Regions from separate parts of the Halomonas sp. MES3-P3E genome, predicted to be linked through region 2. Evidence: predicted binding sites of a transcription regulator. Region 2 holds the regulator's gene; the other holds the start of a gene.
The links. Region 2 encodes FliA, which starts transcription of late flagellar genes. Its sites were predicted from a motif close to CTAAAGTTNNNNNNNNNNCNGCCGATA; they were not measured.
Positions count from the first base shown of each region.

Region 1: a site for FliA is predicted at 1,958-1,984, ahead of fliD (flagellar filament capping protein FliD). Genes of this name have one in related genera too.

Region 1 is NZ_PJBT01000028.1:5,307-10,958, forward strand. It holds gene CXF87_RS09145 (Rpn family recombination-promoting nuclease/putative transposase) at 1-351, opposite strand, end outside; gene fliD (flagellar filament capping protein FliD) at 494-1,879, opposite strand; gene fliD (flagellar filament capping protein FliD) at 2,079-3,431, opposite strand; gene CXF87_RS09160 (UDP-glucose dehydrogenase family protein) at 3,686-5,014, opposite strand; gene CXF87_RS09165 (hypothetical protein) at 5,296-5,547, shown strand.
Region 2 is NZ_PJBT01000019.1:5,215-18,084, forward strand. It holds gene CXF87_RS05575 (sensor domain-containing diguanylate cyclase) at 1-717, opposite strand, end outside; gene CXF87_RS05580 (OmpA/MotB family protein) at 746-1,417, opposite strand; gene CXF87_RS05585 (motility protein A) at 1,423-2,244, opposite strand; gene CXF87_RS05590 (RNA polymerase sigma factor FliA) at 2,286-2,987, opposite strand; gene CXF87_RS05595 (flagellar protein FlhE) at 3,014-3,442, opposite strand; gene CXF87_RS05600 (hypothetical protein) at 3,468-4,043, opposite strand; gene flhF (flagellar biosynthesis protein FlhF) at 4,040-6,268, opposite strand; gene flhA (flagellar biosynthesis protein FlhA) at 6,325-8,415, opposite strand; gene flhB (flagellar biosynthesis protein FlhB) at 8,412-9,578, opposite strand; gene cheZ (protein phosphatase CheZ) at 9,682-10,377, opposite strand; gene cheY (chemotaxis response regulator CheY) at 10,420-10,809, opposite strand; gene CXF87_RS05630 (methyl-accepting chemotaxis protein) at 10,880-12,571, opposite strand; gene CXF87_RS05635 (protein-glutamate methylesterase/protein-glutamine glutaminase) at 12,658-12,870, opposite strand, start outside.

The DNA.
Region 1 (5,652 bases), on a different contig from region 2:
CAAGCCTTTACTTGGTGTGGTGGCTTTCGTTTTTAACAGATGATCATAAAAGCAGGCCACATAGTGCATAAGCCGAATGGGCATAGTGCGGTCTACGGTGGATTGAAACTCTAGCAGTAGGTAAAGGTAGACTTCTTGGGTAACCCCTTGCCAATTTACCTGCACGGACCATACCAGGTCTTCAAATTTTTCTTCAAACAGCGGGGTAATGTAATTCCCGCTGTGTAGCTGCAATGTACTGAAATCCATTAATTCGGCGATTTCTAGCGGTGCAAAACCTTCTATCAGTTGCTGGACAAACTCGGGGTAGCTGAAGAGCTCTTTATAGCCAGTATCGTAGTGATTCGCCATGCGCCCTCCTTTCGGGTCTCACTTATCTTAGCATGACAGTATTTTACTGGGCATCTTTGCAAGGTGTGTAGCAAGGCGCACGCAATGATAAAACTACTTTGCTGTGTTAGAAACGGCCGTTAGGCCGCTCTAATGACTGCTATTAATCGCGCCCCAGCTGTGCATCCAGCGCATCGAACTGCTGTGTGAGGTACGAGCTTGTACTGTTCATTTGCGCGATCATTACATCGAGCTGGCTGAACTGGCTACGGTAACGAGAGATCGTACTTTCGATACTTTTTTCCATGCGCTCATAGCGAGTATCCAGGCTTTTTACTTGATTTTCCGCACCTGTGATCGCGCCCTTCAGCACACCGCTATCACCCAGCATTTGCCCAATGGATGCTTCGAGCTTGCCCGCTAGGCCGCCCGCATCTTCGTCACCGGCAAAAAAGTCACTGAGCGCCTGTGGATTATTGGCTACCAAATCGCTTAGCTTGTCGTCATCTGCTTCTAACGTGCCGTCGCGCTGCAGCGTAATCCCTAATTGGCTCAAAGTGGATAACTCGCCTCCTTCCACACCCCCTGTTAATACGCTACGTAGGCGGGACTCAATGGTACGCACTGTGCTGTCGCCTAATAGCTCCGCTGCACTGCCACTCTCGCTGTCAAACGCTGTCAGCGTGCCAATGGTGCCTTTTAACTCGTTAAACGCTTTTACAAAACCGTTAATCGCTTCGCGTTGTTTTAGCGTGTCACGCTCAATATTAACCGTGCTAGAAGCAGTTTCGCCTTCTGCAATACTGAGTTCAGCAAGGTTGAGCGTCACGCCTTGAATAGCGCCTTCAATCTGGTTCTTGGCGCTGCTAATCGTAATGCCATTAACGGTTAACGCCGCATCCTGCCCTTGTTGCTTGGCCCCAGCTTCTGTCGCTTCACCGAATGGGCCGGTTACTGCAGCATCTACAAAGCTAAAACTGTCAATAGAGGCGTCGACACCGGTAGCTTTGGAACTTAGCGCCAGCCGGTAGCCTTCGCCATCGTTGATAATAGTCGCGTTAACGCCTGATTCTTTGTTGGCGTTAATCGAATCACGAATCTCACTTAGCGTACTGTCTGCTGCGACAGCAATATCTACCGAATCGCCATTGCCAAACGTGAGTTTGAGCGCGGTGGCACCTTGCAGGTCGAGCGGTTGATCCTTTGTATCGACACGCGCGGAGGCGAGCGTGCCCGAGGTCGCTAACTGACTAACCTCTACCCGGTAACTACCCGGTAGCGCACTCGCTGTGGTCGTGGCGGTAATACTATCACCACGAACATTAGCGGAAAGGCTTTGATAGAGCTTTGGGTCATTGATTTTGGCTACTGCATCTTGAAACGCATCGAGCGAAGTTTGCAGTTGGCCGTAGGCTGAAATTTTGGCTTGCTGTTGCTCTTTTTGCAGCGTGATGGGGGCGAGCTTGCCACGCTCCGCATCCTGTAGTTGATCCAACAGGCCGGTCAGGTCAAGACCCGAACCAACGCCAAGGGAGGTTATTGTCGCCATACTGGATGTTCCTCAGTGAAAAGGCTAAACCAAATACATTACGCGCATCGTTTGCGCTAGAAAGTTTGATAATTAGCTTATCGACTGAACAGAGGGCAACTTTAGCGCTTTTTCTTCCGCTAGCTGGGCTATTTTGTTTTTATCAACAAAAACGCCTGCTTACGCAGGCGTCGGAAACGTCAATTTCTAGCGGTCAATATCAATCACGACCTAGCTGGGCGTCTAAGGCATCGAACTGCTGAGTGAGGTAGCTGCTCGTTTGGTTCATTTGCGCAATAATTCCATCTAATTGGCCAAATTGCGAGCGATAACGCGAGATGGTTTGATCAATGGATTGCTCCGTGCGGGTGTAACGTTCAACGAGCGATTCTGAGCGATTTTCCGCCCCCGTTATCGCCCCAGTAACAGTCCCATTGGTGCTGAGCAATTGCTCAACCATCGTATTAACCTGCCCCGCCATACCGGTTTCATCTGAACTACCTACAAAAAAGGCTGATAGCGCATCTTGGTTACTGGAAATAGCGTTATCAAGTTCGTCAGAATCGATTTCTAACGTGCCATCTGTCTGCAGTGAAATGCCGATATCACTGAGCATTGAAAACTCACCTTCCACAGCACCACTGAGCACACTGCGCATGCGTGATTCAACGGTACGTACGGCGCTATCGCCTAGCAATTCGCCTGCCGCACCGGTTTCAGCGTCAAAACTGGTTAACTCACCCATGGTGCCTTTTAGGTCATTATAGGCATCCACAAAGCTAGTCACGGCTTCGCGTACGGCGAGTGTGTCCTGCTCTATTTTAACCGTGCTCTCGCCTTCTTCTTGAAGGTTCAGCGTTACGCCCTGAATAGCGCCTTCAACCTGGTTAGTAGGGCTGGTGATCGCGATGCCATTAACGTTTAGCGCGGCATCTTGCCCGCCCTGGGTGATTTCAACATCCGTGGGGGTAACATTGATAACATCATTGAAATTGCTGCTTGCAATCGACGCTTCAGTACCGGTTTCTGACGAACTCAGAGCCAAACGGTAACCTTCGCCATCGTTGATCACTGACGCAGAAACACCGCTATCTTCCCTAGCGTTAATGGCATCACGGATGTCTTCCAGGCTATCGCCCTGCGTAACGCTGATATCAACGCTGCCTTGATCTTGGCCTGTGAAATTTAATGTTAAAGTCGTATCAGTATCGACAAGCTGAACATCCGGTGCATCAACACGGCCCGTGGCCAGTGTTCCAGCGGTCGCTAATTTATCAACGCTTACGTTGTAGCTGCCCGGCTGCGCTTCTGCATCGGCGGTAGCGGTGATCGCTTCTCCACCCACGTTGGTCGAAAGGCTCTCGTAAAGTGCGCTGTCATTGAGCGCATCAGCGGAATCTTGAAACGCTGAAAGCGCGCTTTGCAGCTGGCCGTAGGCGGAAATTTTAGCCTTCTGAGTTTCCTGCTGCTCAATAATCGGCACCAGCTTCTCTTCCTCGGCCTCTTTCAATTGATCTAATAAACCGTTGAGGTCGAGGCCTGAGCCAATACCGAGTGATGAAATGGAAGCCATGCTGTACCGTCCTTTTTTATAACGTCGTGACGTTTATGCTTGCGCTGCCACTGCAGAAACCTGTCTTGCAAAACTTATCGTGCAGAATCTCTCGTGCAAAACTTATCGCGCAACGCCTGTCGTGTCTGAAAATCTATCAATTTACTAATTAAACCTTCGGCTATTTAACAACTAACTTAAGGATTTGTCGCCTTTACTGCGTGTCAAAAAGTAACCGAAGGTAAAGCACATCTTCTTAATTTAAATTTATCCGCCTAGCCACGGCTTCTGCGCCCTACCCCAATGTAACGCAGCCCTGCCTCTTCCACGGCTTCGGGCGTGTACAAATTTCGCCCATCGATAACGACGTTGTCGGCTAGCTGCTCAGCTAGCCAGGTGAAGTCGACACTGCGAAACTCTTTCCATTCGGTGCAAATCACCAGGGCATCGGCGCCTTTCACGGCTTGAATCCGGTCGCCCGCCAGCATCAGGTCATCCCGCTCGCCATAAATGCGGCGGCATTCCGCCATTGCTTCTGGGTCAAACGCTTGCACCTTCGCGCCCGCTTGCCAGAGTGCTTCCATCAAGGTGCGGCTTGGGGCTTCGCGCATATCATCGGTGTTGGGTTTAAACGCCAACCCCCACACCGCGATGGTCTTGCCACTTAGATTGCCTAAGTTATCTTGCAGTTTTGTGAATAGGGTCTGCTTTTGGCGCAAATTAACCGCTTCGACGGCGCTAAGCAGTTCCGGCGTATAGCCTAACTGGCGCGCGGCACGCTCTAACGCCTGAACATCTTTGGGGAAGCAGGAGCCGCCGTAGCCACAGCCTGGGTAGATAAAGTGGTAGCCAATGCGTGGGTCGCTGCCAATGCCTCGGCGCACGTCTTCGACATCCACTTCCAGCCGTTCTGCAAGGTTGGCGATCTCGTTCATAAAGCTGATTTTGGTCGCGAGCATGGCGTTGGCGGCGTATTTGGTCAGCTCGGCGGCCCGCACGCTCATAAACATCAGTTTTTCGTGGTTGCGATTGTAGGGGGCGTAGCACTCTTGCATCCGCGCTTTCACCCGCTCGCTTTCCGTGCCGACAATAATGCGTGCGCCACGGGTAAAATCTTCAATCGCCGCCCCTTCTTTCATAAACTCCGGGTTGGAGCAAACGTCAAAGGCGTGAGAGACGCCGCGCTGTTCAAGCACCTCGCTAATAGCGGCGTGAACTTTTTCGGCAGTTCCCACCGGTACGGTCGACTTATCAATCACCAACTTGTAGCTATCCATATGCTGGCCAATGGTGCGCGCCACTTCCAGCACATAACGTAGGTCGGCACTGCCGTCTTCATCGGGCGGTGTGCCCACGGCGATAAATAACAACTCGCCCTCCGCTACGGCTTGAGCCGCATCGGTCGTAAAGCGTAAGCGCCCTGCGGCTACGTTGTGGGTAACGATAGTGCTAAGCCCTGGCTCAAAAATCGGTACGTCGCCCGCATTAAGCTGCGCAATCCGCTCGGCGTTAACATCCATACAGGTGACTTGATGGCCCACATCGGCTAAACAAGCGCCCGCGACAAGGCCGACATAGCCGGTTCCGAATACACTGATATGCATGACACATTGACTCACTAAGGTACGTGGCAGCGAGCGTAGCACATTGGCTTGCGGTTGATGAGCGCTAGCGCACGAATGCTCGCGCGGATTATAGACCTTGGTCTAACATCGCCCTTAGTCTATAATGCGCTGCAACAAGCCCCTATTGGGCTGACCGCAGGAGATCATTCGATGCCTCCAGTACTAATGTCTTTAGAGCTTAGTCCTCCCGAGCTGGCAACAGAACGCCCTCTCCAAGCGTCTCGTGGGCTGCAAACGTTCAACGCAGCCTTCGCCAATGTTTGTCGATTGCCGCTGAACTGCTTTACGACCACGGTCATGTGCTAGAAACCATCACCCTGCCCCAGCGCGGCTTAGCCCAACGCGAGCTTGTCGCGCTTAGCGCAGCTGCGCCCACCTGGGCAACCTGCCAGCAAGTGATGGAAACTAGTGAAGCTGCCACCTTTAATGAGTATGGCCGCTTTGTATTGACCGGCCTTGGCCGCGAGATGATGTTTGATATGTTTGGTCAGGGTGCTGCTGATTGCGCATAAAAAAACCGCCCACAGCTTTCGCTTGTGGGCGGTTTTTTGCTTGGCTTATTGTATGGGGCTTAGCGTAGGCCAAGCATCGACAGAATGAACAGCACAACGACGATC
Region 2 (12,870 bases):
ACCACGCACCCCCATGCGCTTTAGGTAGCGCTGCCTTTCTGGAGCCGGGGCACGTAAAAAACTGCCGCTTAAGCGTGTGGCGGAACAAGCGGGCATCAGCGTTTCAGGCGGAGCATTAACGTCTTCAATCAACCGCACAGGGTGATTTTCATAGCTCAGTCGCAACGTGCTAGGAAAGTCACTAGCGGGAAAGCGCTGGCCCAGTAGCGGAGGCAAATGCTCTCCCTGCGCTTCGGCAACCATTAAGCCATGCCAATCACTATCGAAATGGCACACGCTGACACGATCATAGCCGGTGAGCTGTTGTATAGCATGTACCAAGGAGTCGAGTAGCTCCTCTTGATGAGTCGCTTCAGCCAAGTGCATCAACCGTTCGTTCACCGTCCCCAGTAGACGCCGCTTGCCGAGGGGATTGAGAGGCTCAATTTCAACAATAACTTGCTCATCCTCTCGGTAAGCATGCAGTTGAAAACGTACGCTACTGTGCTTAGGGCGAATAAACGCCAATGGCCCAGGCAAGCGTTGCTGCCCCTGAAGCTCACGGCGTACCCGCTGGCTAAGGCGTTTGCCCAACACGCAGGCAAGACTTAACTCCCCGTTTTCAGGGCACTCAATGCCGGTTAAGCGGGTTAAATTTGTGCTGGTAGCTTGGATACGCCGACAATCGGCATCTAAAACCAGCAGGGCACCAAACGACTGTAATAGCGGGCGGTACATGGACACAGGCGTGGCCTCAAGAATCTATTCACCCTTCGACCTGCTGCCTCAACAACAGCTCTACGCGCCGGTTGGCCGCTCGGCCATCCGCGGTTGCGTTCGTTTCCATGGGTTGGGTGTCAGCATAGCCGACGGCCCGCATATGAGAAATATTGAACCCTTGGCGCTCTAAATGACGCACGACGGCAATAGCCCGCGCGGATGAAAGCTCCCAATTAGAGGGAAAGCGCGCTGTCGAAATGGGTACGCTATCGGTATGACCTTCCACCGAAATCTGCCCGTCAAAACTGGCTAATACATCGATAAGGCTTTCAACCACGCCGCGCCCTTGAGGCGTCAACACTGCTTGGCCACTGGAAAATAATAGGCTGTTATCAATACGCAGTGTGACCCCTTCACGCCCTTGCGACACGCTCACTCCAGGAATATTGAGCCCGGAAAACTGCGGCTGCAGCCCTTGGTGGCGGGGCTGTATACCTGTGGCAAGTGACGCTAGCGGCAGCGATGATACAGCGCTAGCCGAGCGCATAAAAGCCGTATCCGCCGCTTCACCACCCCCCGGTGGCGTCAGTGAAAGCAAGAGGACAAATAGCGTGATGAGCAGCGTCAGCACATCAAGATAGCTGGTTAGCCATCCCTCTTCGCCCTCCCCAGGCGAGACCGGTATTTCCAGGGCGTGACGGGTATCACGGTCTAACATGATAACTATCCCTTCGCCGCCGAACTAACCGAGGAGTCTGGTCTTGGTTTGACGCTGTTATCACGAATTTCATCGTGGTAATTGGCCACAAACGAGTTAAGGGTCTCTTCAATGAACGAGGGCAGACGGCGCTTAGTGATCAGTGAGATGCCTTCCAAAACCATGTTCATGGTAATCAAGCGCTCTTCGGTCCGGCGCTCTAGCTTCACTGCAATCGGCTTAAACACCAAATTGGCGAGTAAAATGCCGTAGAAGGTGGTCAGCAGTGCCACCGCCATGCGTGGGCCAATGACCTGCAGGTCGCCAGCATCCATGACTTCCAGCATGTTCACCAGCCCCACCAGGGTGCCGATCATGCCAAATGCAGGCGCATAGGTAGCCATGGTGCGAAATATTTGTGCTTCAGCCTGTTCACGCGCTTTCAGGCGGGCAATGCGCCAGCGCAGCATGTCAAAAATTTCGTCCTCTTTGGTGTTGGCGATCACCAGTTGAATGCCGGTGCGTAAAAACGGATTGCGGGTATGCTCTAGCTCGCGCTCAACCGCCCGCACATCGCCTTTAAACCACAGTCGTGACATATCGACCAGTTCCCGGATATCGTCACGCATATAGGTGTTTTCGCGCCGGAATACTAGGCCCACCAACCGCACCACACGGAGCACTTCTCTCAGCGGATAGCTGATAAAGGTAGCCGCCAACGTACCAGTCACCACAATGGCCAGGCCCGGCAAATTGATAAAGCTTGAAGGGGACTCTGCGGTCAAAAACAGTACACTGACCAGCAGCAATATGCTGGCAAATATACCTATCAGCGTCGAAGGATTCATCCACGGCTCCTTGCCGGTCACAAGTGAGTAAAAAAGAGGTGTTATGCCGAGTCGTGTAAACGCGCACGTAAACGGCTGACGGCCTGACTGTGTAGTTGAGAAACGCGTGATTCCGTTACGCCCAACACAGCCCCTACTTCCTTGAGGTTGAGTTCTTCCTGGTAATACAGTGCCATGAGCAGTTTTTCACGCTCTGGCAGTGCGTCAATCGCATCAATCAGCGTTTGCCGCTGCTGGCCATCAAGCAACTGCTCGAACGGTGAGTTGCTCAGTTCATTACTGACCGGCTCGCCGCCATCGGCCACCAGCTCTTCAAACGGCAGCAATTGGCCACTGTTGGTGTCATTGAGGAGCTGCTGGTATTCACTCAACGGCATTTCAAGATGGTGGGCGATTTCGTTCTCTTCCGGTGCTCGCCCCAGCTGTTGTTCTAACTGGCGAACGGCATTGTCTACTGCGCGCGCTGAACGACGCACACTGCGGGGCAGCCAATCGCGGGTGCGCAATTCATCCATCATCGCACCGCGAATTCGTTGGCTGGCAAAGGTCGCAAAGGTCGCACCTTGGGTAGCATCAAAGCGACCGAGCGCTTCCAGCAGCCCTACCATCCCTGCTTGAATAAGGTCATCGAGCTCAATGCTGGCTGGTAAGCGGACCTGAAGCGTCAAGGCCTGACGTCGTACCAGTGGCATATATTGCGTCAACAGCTCACTCTGTTTGATCCTACCTTGTGCTGTGTACATCCTTTCGCCTCGCGGCTATACAGCCTTCACTGATAGTTCACAATCATTTGCAGCCCCTGCACTCGAACCGGCCGTTGGCCTGGGCGTAAGGCGAAACGAAAATGCAATGGCACACCTGCCGTCCGTCCTGCCAATGCGGTAGTGGACCCGCGCATGCCGGTTAACGCAACGCACTGCTCAGGATGGCACAACCAAGCGTTTAACAGCGCACCGGGAGGATGGCTGAACTGCCACTGAATACGCTCAAGCTGCTTTGTCCGAAGATTCGCCGCAGCGGGCGGAGAAACGTTTTGGCTAGCGCTTGCCCGATCACTCATCGCCACCATCAGCCCAGGAACCTGGGTGCTCCAACTGCCGGTAGCGGCCTGGGCACTCGCCGTTAATCCTGCCAGTAACCACCCTGTTAGCAGTAGCGCCACCAGCGGCAGCGCCCTTCTTAATTGCAAGCTTAGCATGCTTAGTCACCTTGGCGGAGTATGCTCATCGTGCAAGTACCAGTAGTTCCATATTTAAGTAGTATTCGGCGGCACCACGCAAGTTGTCGAGCAATCCCTGGCGCGGCAAATGCGGTTCATGAAGCGCTAGCAAACGACGCGGCCCACCGTGTTCCTGTAGCTGGCGCAAGGTGCTGTACATGGCAGCAAAGGCATCGGCATCGCTATTGATCCATAGTGCCCAACGGCTGTACTGAGCGCGTAACTGAGCAAGGTCAGCAGTATCTGCCGCCACGATATGCACATCCCAGTCTTCAGGGTCACCGGCCCAGCTTCGACCTAACGTGGACCACTGCCCCAGACGTGCTTTGACTTTGTTTACCTGAGAGGCACCGCTACCGGGCAGCCCAACCACTATAAGCGGAATTTTGGGTCTGGGTGGCGCTATCGCCTCAGGCGCTTCTGCTTCTACTGCTGCAGCCGTAGGCGTTAATAACGATGGGCTCTGTTCTGGTTCTGGCACATGCTCGGCCGCCGCGACATCAACCGCCCCTTCCGCCTGCTGCTGGCGCTGCAGATTCGCCCACTTACGCAGCCCTGAAGCTTGATCTTGATCGCTCACGTCACACCCTCTCGGCTGACACTGCCCATTTGGCGAATCGCATCGCGGGCCATAAACGCGTAAACCAGCGCATCAAGCATGCCAGTATCGCGACGCCGACGGCTCGTGCCTAATAAATTGAGCAGGTCGCCGCGCAGCGTTTGCGCCTCTTCATCATCGGCAACATCAAGATGCCCGGCAACGGATGCCAAGCCGCTGGCCATGAGTAGGCGCACTTCGGCATTAACATCGCCGCTGTCGGCCTCTTTTAACTGCTGCCAAGCGCGGCGTGTTAATGCCGCTAAGCCATCGCTTTGAAGTTGTGTTAACAGTAGCGAGAGCACCTCGGCTCCCAGCCGAGCAGGGGTAAGCCAGTAGCGGCGCGCTACCACTTTGGCGCTTTCCGGATCACGCACTTCACCGTACCAAGCAAGCAGGGCATAACCCGTCGCATCCTCTACTTCGGCGTAGGCGGTCCACAGCTGCACGGATTGACCACGAAAACGAACGCCCACTTGGTGCGTCAGCACGCTGTCATTAAACAGCTGACGAATGGACTGGCGCTCGTGGTGAAAGCGTACCCGATGACTAGGGGATACTTGGCTGACCCAGGTCAAATGCTCGGCTTCCAACCACGCCAACGCATCAGGCTCGGGTAAGCGCGGCAATAAATGCACCGCGACGCCGCTTGATTCCGTCAGCGCGGCTAAGCGCGGCTGCCACCCAGCAGCATGGCGATGCTGTAACCAGGGTAGCGCCAGCCAAGCGCCCTCTGTGTCCAGGCCAATATCGGGCATTGCCCAGTCGCAGCCGCGCTCATTCCGCCGAGCTGACCACGCCATACCCAACGTCGTATTCACGGCGGGATAGTGGGCGAGCAATGCGTCCAAACGCTCTTCCTGCAGTCGGCTTGGGAGTGACGCTAAATCCCAGATCGCTTCTAATTCCGTAAATCCCGTCACGCGTTGGCGCAGCCGCGCCAGTAGCGACGACAAGCGGCGCCCTTGCCCGAGTACATCCCGCGACCAGCGCGGCATCCCCATGGGGGCGTCAGCGCTTTGTACCTGTTCGCGCTGCGGCGTTGCCGTACTTAGCGCTTGATCCACGAGTGCTTCAGGGGAAGCAATGGCCATATCTTCAGGCACCTGCTGACCATTTGAACCAAACAGCACACGCATCCCGTGGCGCATCACAATGTCGAGCACCGGCGCGAGGCGCCCCGCTTCATCCTGTTTAGTAATAATACAATCGTCTAACTCTGCCCCCGCCGCACGGGCAGCCTGACGATAACGCAGCACGACCTCTTCGAGGGTTTCCGGCTGGCTGGCGGCATTGAGCAGTAGCACCAGGCGCACTCGCGAGCGTCCCCCTTGCAGGTGGGCAATCTGCTCAATCACCCGCTGGTCACGCTGGCTCATGCCTACGGTGTCGATAATCACCCACTGCTTGCCCTGCAAGCGGCCCAGTAAATCGTCGATGGGTTGCTCGGCATCCAGCGCGTACATGGGCGTGTCCAGCAAACGCGCATAGATGCGTAGCTGCTCGTGGGCACCAATACGAAAGCTATCGGTAGTCACCAAGGCAACGGGGCGGGTACCGTGGCGCATCACAAAACGCGCGGCCAATTTAGCCGTGGTGGTGGTTTTGCCTACCCCCGTGGGGCCCACCAACGCAACGATACCGGTTTGGTCGAAAAAGCTGGCTTCATCGCTCAACACACAAAGGCGTTCGATCAGCTGCTGTCGCAGCCACTGCAGGGGCGCTTCGCTGTCGGCATTTAACGCGGCAAGCGGTTCGGGAAGCCCTGTCAGTAGCTCATCGGCAAGCTCGCTGCTAAAACCAACGTTCCATAGCAGTTGGCGCAGGCGGGCGGCCGTTCCCGTTGCTAGCGGCGGCTGGTAGGCAGCCGCTTTTGCGGGTGCGCTGCTTGCCAGCAGCTCACGCATATCCTGCATCTCACGCAATAACCGCTCGCTCATTGCCTGCATGGAGTCTTGCATTGGCGGCGCTGGCGATGGTTCTGGAGACGATAGCCCTGGGGACGATGCCCCTGAAGACGACGGCTCTGGAGGAAGTGACTCTGGCGAAGGCTCAAAATGGTCAATAGCTTCATCCGCCATGGCCAGAATCTCAACGCCCCCTTCGGTGCGCCGATTAGCCACAATCAGGGCATCTTCACCGAGCGCTTCGCGCACTTGGCGCATCACATCACGACTGTTGGCTCCCACGAAACGTCTAACGCTCATGACTTACCCTTTGCCTATGCTGAAAATGGTCAACGCTAGCCTATCACGGCAGGTGGCTACGAACGCCCGCCGACTAGGGTGGTGACCCTTAATGTACGGTCATCGGGAATCTCGGCTTGCGACAACACCGACATATGCCGTAGGCGACGGCGTAAAAAGCGCGAAAGCACTGCCCGCAACGAATGCTGCACGACCAGCACCGGCGGCTCGCCTGAGCTTTCGTGACGCTCTAGCGCCTGCTGCGCCTGGGTCATCAGTGTCTCGGCCAGGCCAGGTTCCATGGCACCGTTGCCATTCATCGCCTGTACCAGCACTTGTTCCAACTGAGCATCCAGCCCCATCACATTGAGCGTCTCTTGGCCGGCAAACCACTGCTGAACAATGGCACGCCCCAAGGACACACGGACTAGCGCGGTCAGCTCGTTGGGGTCTTTTTGCTGGGTGGCGTACTCCGCCAGGGTATCCAAAATGGTGCGCATATCACGGATGGACACGTCTTCATCGAGCAGGTTTTGTAAAATACGCTGCAATACCGTCAACGAAATCGCTTTTGGAATGACTTCTTCGACCAGGGCTTTTTGATCATCGCCCATTTTATCCAGCAGCTTCTGCACTTCTTGGCGGCCTAACATTTCAGGTGAGTGGCGGTGCAGCAGGTGGTTCAAGTGGGTCGCAATCACGGTGCTGGCATCAACCACGGTGTAGCCATATACCTGAGCGTGCTCACGCTGGCCGCTTTCAATCCACACAGCGGGCAAACCAAAGGCTGGGTCTTGGGTATGAGTGCCCTGCAATTCGCCTGAGACCTGGCCTGGGTTAATCGCCAGCCATTTACCCGGCTGCGCTTCGGCGCGGCCGATTTCAGCGCCTTTCATCGAAAGCACATAGGCGTTGGGCGGCAGCTCTAAATTATCGCGGATATGCACGACCGGCGGCAAAAAGCCCACTTCTTGAGCAAACTTTTTGCGCACACTTTTAATGCGCCCAAGCAGCTCACCTTTTTGGCGCGAGTCCACCAGCGGTATTAAGCGATGGCCCACTTCCAGGCCAAGAGTATCGACCAGCTGCACATCTTCCCAGCTTGCTTCCGGGGTCTCTTGTACAGGCACGGGGGCTGCGTCAATTTCCTCTTTAACCAAGGCCTTCTCTTTTTGGCGCGACAACAGCCACGCTAAACCACCCAGCAGCGCGGTGAAGAAGAGAAAGACAAAATTGGGCATGCCGGGCACCATGCCTAGCAAGCCCATGACCACGGCGGCTAAGATCAGTACCTGGGGGTTAACGAACAGCTGGCTCAGCATTTGCTGGCCAATATCCTCGTTCGTGTCGGTGCTCACCCGCGATACCGTGACACCCGCTGCGGTCGAGATCACCAGGGCGGGAATTTGTGCCACTAGGCCATCACCAATCGCCAGCAGCATATAGGTCTGGCCAGCAGCGCCAAAGCTCATATCATGCTGCAGCATACCAATCAGCAGCCCACCGATGATATTGACCACCATAATCACCAGGCCGGCGATGGCATCACCGCGGACAAACTTACTTGCACCGTCCATCGAACCAAAGAAGTCAGCCTCTTGGGCGACTTCTGCACGGCGCTTTTTGGCGTCTTCTTCGCCGATTAAACCGGCGTTAAGGTCGGCATCGATGGCCATTTGCTTGCCGGGCATCGCATCCAGCGTAAAGCGCGCACCCACTTCAGCAATACGGCCAGCACCTTTGGTAATGACCATGAAGTTGATAATGACCAGAATCAGGAAGACCACCAGGCCCACCGCGAAGTTACCGCCGACCAAGAACGCCCCAAACGCTTCAATTACCTTACCCGCGGACGCACCGCCTTGGTGGCCCTCCATTAACACTACCCGAGTGGAGGCGACGTTAAGCGAAAGACGCAACAGTGTGGTGAATAGCAACACAGCAGGAAACGCCGCAAAATCCAGCGGCTTCTGCGTAAACATGCTGACCATCAACACCATAATGGCCAAGGCAATATTGAAGGTGAAGAGTAAATCGAGCGCAAAGGGAGGCAAGGGCACAATCATCATGCCCAAAATCATCAGGATGAGCATCGGCCCGACCAGCAGCTTCATGCGCACGTTACCCATCCAGTCGCGCCGACCAATTAGCTGGTTTAAGCCTTTCATGATTGCGCCTCGTTACCGCCGGTGCCACGCCCGGGGTTTTCCAGCTCTGGGGGAACCGGTAGGTTATCGGGTGTTGGGGGCACGTCACCTCCTTGTTGTGCGACTTGTTTAAGCCGGTAGGCCCAGGCCATTACTTCAGCGACCGCAGTATACAGTTCGGCGGGAACCTCCGCATCGAGATCCACGTGATGGTACAGTGCGCGCGCTAATGGCGCTGCTTCTAAACGGGCAACGCCTGCTTCCTCACCAATTTCGCGAATACGCAAGGCCACCGCATCGGCACCTTTTGCTACCAAACGCGGGGCACCCATGCTGCCTTCCTGATACATCAGCGCTACTGCATAGTGGGTCGGGTTGGTAATGATGACGTCGGCCTGGGGCACTTTACTCATCATTCGGCCCCGCGCCATGGCCTGTTGCTGCTGGCGAATACGCGCTTTCAAGAGTGGGTCACCTTCAGACTCTTTATGCTCGCGCTTGATTTCTTCTTGGCTCATGCGCAGCTTTTTGGCGTTGCTCCAAAGCTGAAAGGGCACGTCGATCAAAATAACCACGATAAGCACCAGCACCATCAGGCCAGCCGCTTGAGCCGCCATACGCAGCGCGTTGGTGAGCGCCTGCTGGATAGGCTGGTCCATCAGCGCCATAAACTTGCCGATGTTGTAATACAAAAACACCGAGACAACACCGCCTACCAACACCGATTTGGCGATAGCTTTCGCCAATTCCACCAGTGCCTGAGAGGAGAAGATCCGCTTTACACCCTTAATCGGATCGAGCTTGGAAAGCTTAGGCTGCATCGACTTCCCTGATATCAACCAGCCGCCCAGCAGCCCGGGCGCTATTAACGCGATGATGGTTAATAGTAAGAACAGCGGCATCATGGCCAATAGCGTGCGCTGACCAAGATCAAGCGCGTTGACCAGCATGGGCGTGCTTTCCATTGCCTGGCGACGTTCAAATAGGAACGCCTGCTCCATCACCATGCCTAACTGGTTATAAAGCATACTACCCATGCTCGATAGGCCAATGACGCCGCCCAATAAGAGCATAAACGTGGTTAGCTCGAGGGAGCGAGGTACCTGCCCCTCTTCACGCGCTTTTTCCTTACGTCTGGGCGTGGCTTCTTCGGTCTTTTCCTGGTCGCTATCGTTATCTGCCATAAGTCATCCGACCAGGTGAAACAAAGGTTATCACGTATTCAGCCGCCCATAGGGACGGCTAAATGGCGCTCTTATTTGCCCGCAGGGCGTTTAACCACGTGCTCTAAAAGCCTAGCTCGTCCAATAAGTCGTCGACTTGATCCTGCCCAGTGACGATATCAGGTGCATTGTCCCTTACTTGCGGCCCATTCAAAAGCTCTTCGTTACGCCGTGCATTGTCGCTTTTCCACTGATCCTCGACCTTGCGCTGCATCGTTTCTCGTGCATGGGCGCCCGGCGCGTTTTCGATCAGCACCTGTACCAGCTGATGTTCGATCTCTTGGATCACGTCCATCATCTTCTTAATCACCTGGCCGGTCAGGTCTTGGAAGTCCTGGGCCATCATAATTTCCATCAACTCTTTGTTGGTCGCTGAGGCCATATCGGGCACGTCACTAAGATAAGTCCGTGTCTCAATGACCAACGCTTTGGCCTCATCGAGCTCTTTGGGGGCTTCAAACCACTCGGCCCAGCGTTTATCCAAGGCGCTGGCACGGTCCGACAACTGATCCTGGAGCGGCTGCGCACGATCAATGGCATTGAGCGAGCGGTCTGCTGCCTGTTCTGTCATGGTAGCGACATAGTGCAAGCGGTCACGCGCATCCGGAATGGCTTCTGCCGCTTTCTCAATCTCTTTATCCAGCCCCAGCTCACGCATATTTTCGCGCAGCATGCGCGTTAATTTGCCAATGCGGTGAATTAGGTCTTCAGCGGCGTCTTCAGACAGCTGGGCAGAACCGGGCTGCTCATTCTGACTCATTATGTGGTCTCCTCGTTAACCAGGCACGCAGGCCTAGCCGCTTTATTTACCCATTTTGTCGAAGATTTTATTGAGCTTCTCTTCAAGGGTAGCGGCAGTGAACGGCTTGACGACATAGCCGTTAGCGCCCGCCTGAGCGGCCGCAATGATATTTTCTTTTTTTGCTTCAGCGGTCACCATCAACACAGGAAGTCCCTTCAAGGCCTCATCCTGGCGGATCTCCTTAAGCATCTCTAAACCATCCAAATTCGGCATATTCCAATCGGAAACGACGAATTCAAAGTTGCCTGCACGCAGCTTATTGAGCGCGTCTTGACCATCTTCTGCTTCATCCACATTGGTGAAGCCCAGTTCCTTAAGCAGGCTACGCACGATCCGACGCATGGTAGGAAAGTCATCTACAACCAGGAAACTCATATTCTTATCTGCCATCGGTCATCCTCTCGTCAATACATGGCACATGGGGTGACTGGTAAGTACAGTCAGGGGTTAAAACGCTTCCTTAAAATTCTTCCCACTCTTCGTGGTCACTGCGCTGCGCGGCAGGCCGACGGGCTGGCTGGTCGGCTCTGGCGGCAGGCATTGTCTGAGAGGTCGAAGTCGCTGACGGTAGCGATTGATGCGCCGCCGCCTGCATACCCAACAGTTTGAAGACTGCAACGGCCTGCTCTAAGCGATTGGCCTGCTCTTCCAACGAAGCCGCAGCAGCAGACGCTTCTTGCACCAGCGCAGCGTTTTGTTGAGTGACTTGATCCATCTGGCCAACGGCTTGGCTGACCTGTTCAATGCCGTCGCTCTGCTCTTGGGAAGCGGCAGAAATTTCATCCATGATATCGGTGACCCGGCGTACCGCGGTGACGACATCAGACATCGTGGTACCTGCCTGCTCGACCAGGGTGGAGCCTTGTTGGATCTGCGTTACCGAGGCATCAATCAGGGTTTTAATCTCTTTGGCAGCATCGGCACTGCGGCTGGCCAAATTGCGCACTTCCCCCGCCACGACCGCAAAGCCGCGGCCTTGCTCGCCGGCACGCGCCGCTTCTACCGACGCATTGAGGGCCAAGATATTGGTTTGAAAGGCAATCGAATCTATAACGCTGGTGATATCGGCGACTTTTTTCGAGCTGGTAGAGATGCCGTGCATGGTCTGAACCACTTGCGCGACGACTTGGCCGCCACGTTCAGCAGTGGTTGAAGCGTCAGCTGCCAACGTACTGGCTTGGCGGGCGTTATCGGCATTCTGTTTTACCGTCGCGGTCATCTCTTCCATGCTGGCGGCAGTTTCTTGAATCGATGCGGCCTGCTGTTCAGTGCGCGATGAGAGATCGGCGTTGCCGCTGGCAATCTCACGGGTACCGTGGTGAATCTCATTACTGCCTTCACGCACCCGGCTAACGATATTGGTGAGGTTCTGCTGCATGGTGCCCATAGCACCAAACAGGCGGCCAATTTCATTTTTACCCGCTTCTGGCAATGGATCGGTCAGATCAGCCTCTGCAATCGCATCCAGGCGCTGAATGGCGCCTCTTAGTGGTGCAATCACCGTACGGCGCAAACCTAAGTAGGTCACTAAGGTCATCAGCAAGGCAAAGATAACTACCCCCGCATTAATCATAGTAAACAGATTGCCCTGAGCCGCTGCATCGGTGCGAATAGCATCTACCCGCTGGAAACCGTACTCAACAAACGCCGTCATACTCGTTGCCAAATTGCTTAATGGCTCAACCAGCTCGTCACGTAGGTTGTTGTAGCTGGTCACATCCATATATTCGAAAGTTTCGTGTTGCTGCTTAACTAGCCCGAGTACAGACCGAAAATCTGCAGTTAAAGCGTCCCCTAACGCTTTTCCTTGTGGCGATAGAGAAGTTGCAGCAAAGCGTTCAAAACGCTCCTCTGCCCGCGCAATGCGATCACCAGCGATGGCGACTTGTGCATTGGATTGCTGGGTCTGGCCGACCATCAAATAGTTAGAAGCGGTTTCCATCTCCAGCATCGCTTGGTTTAACAGCGAGTCGGCACGGTTAATCTCATTTAACTGCGCATCGCTAATACTACTGAGCGTCGACAGATTACTTTGTGAATTGCGGTCGGCCACAACCGCCATGCCCGCAATTAATAATATTAGGGTGGTAAAGCAGACGAGTGCCGTGACCACAGCGGCGTGGATACTCAAATTGCGTAGTAAACGATTCATTGGGAGTTCCCTTGCGAGCTTATTAATTTTTATGCCACTTTTTCACAATGCTTAGACTAGCTTTAAGCTAAGTATAATGATCCGCCCTAAACGCGCTGCGCGCGGCCTGAGGCTGCGATTAGCGCCATCATGCGCGTGGGAATGTCGTCTAACGCCACCACTTCCACCGCACCACCCACCGCAATGGCCTCACGGGGCATGCCGAAGACCACACACGTTTGCTCATTCTGGGCAATGGTCGGCGCTCCCGCTTGTCGCATCTCAAGTAAGCCTGCTGCGCCGTCTTTACCCATGCCGGT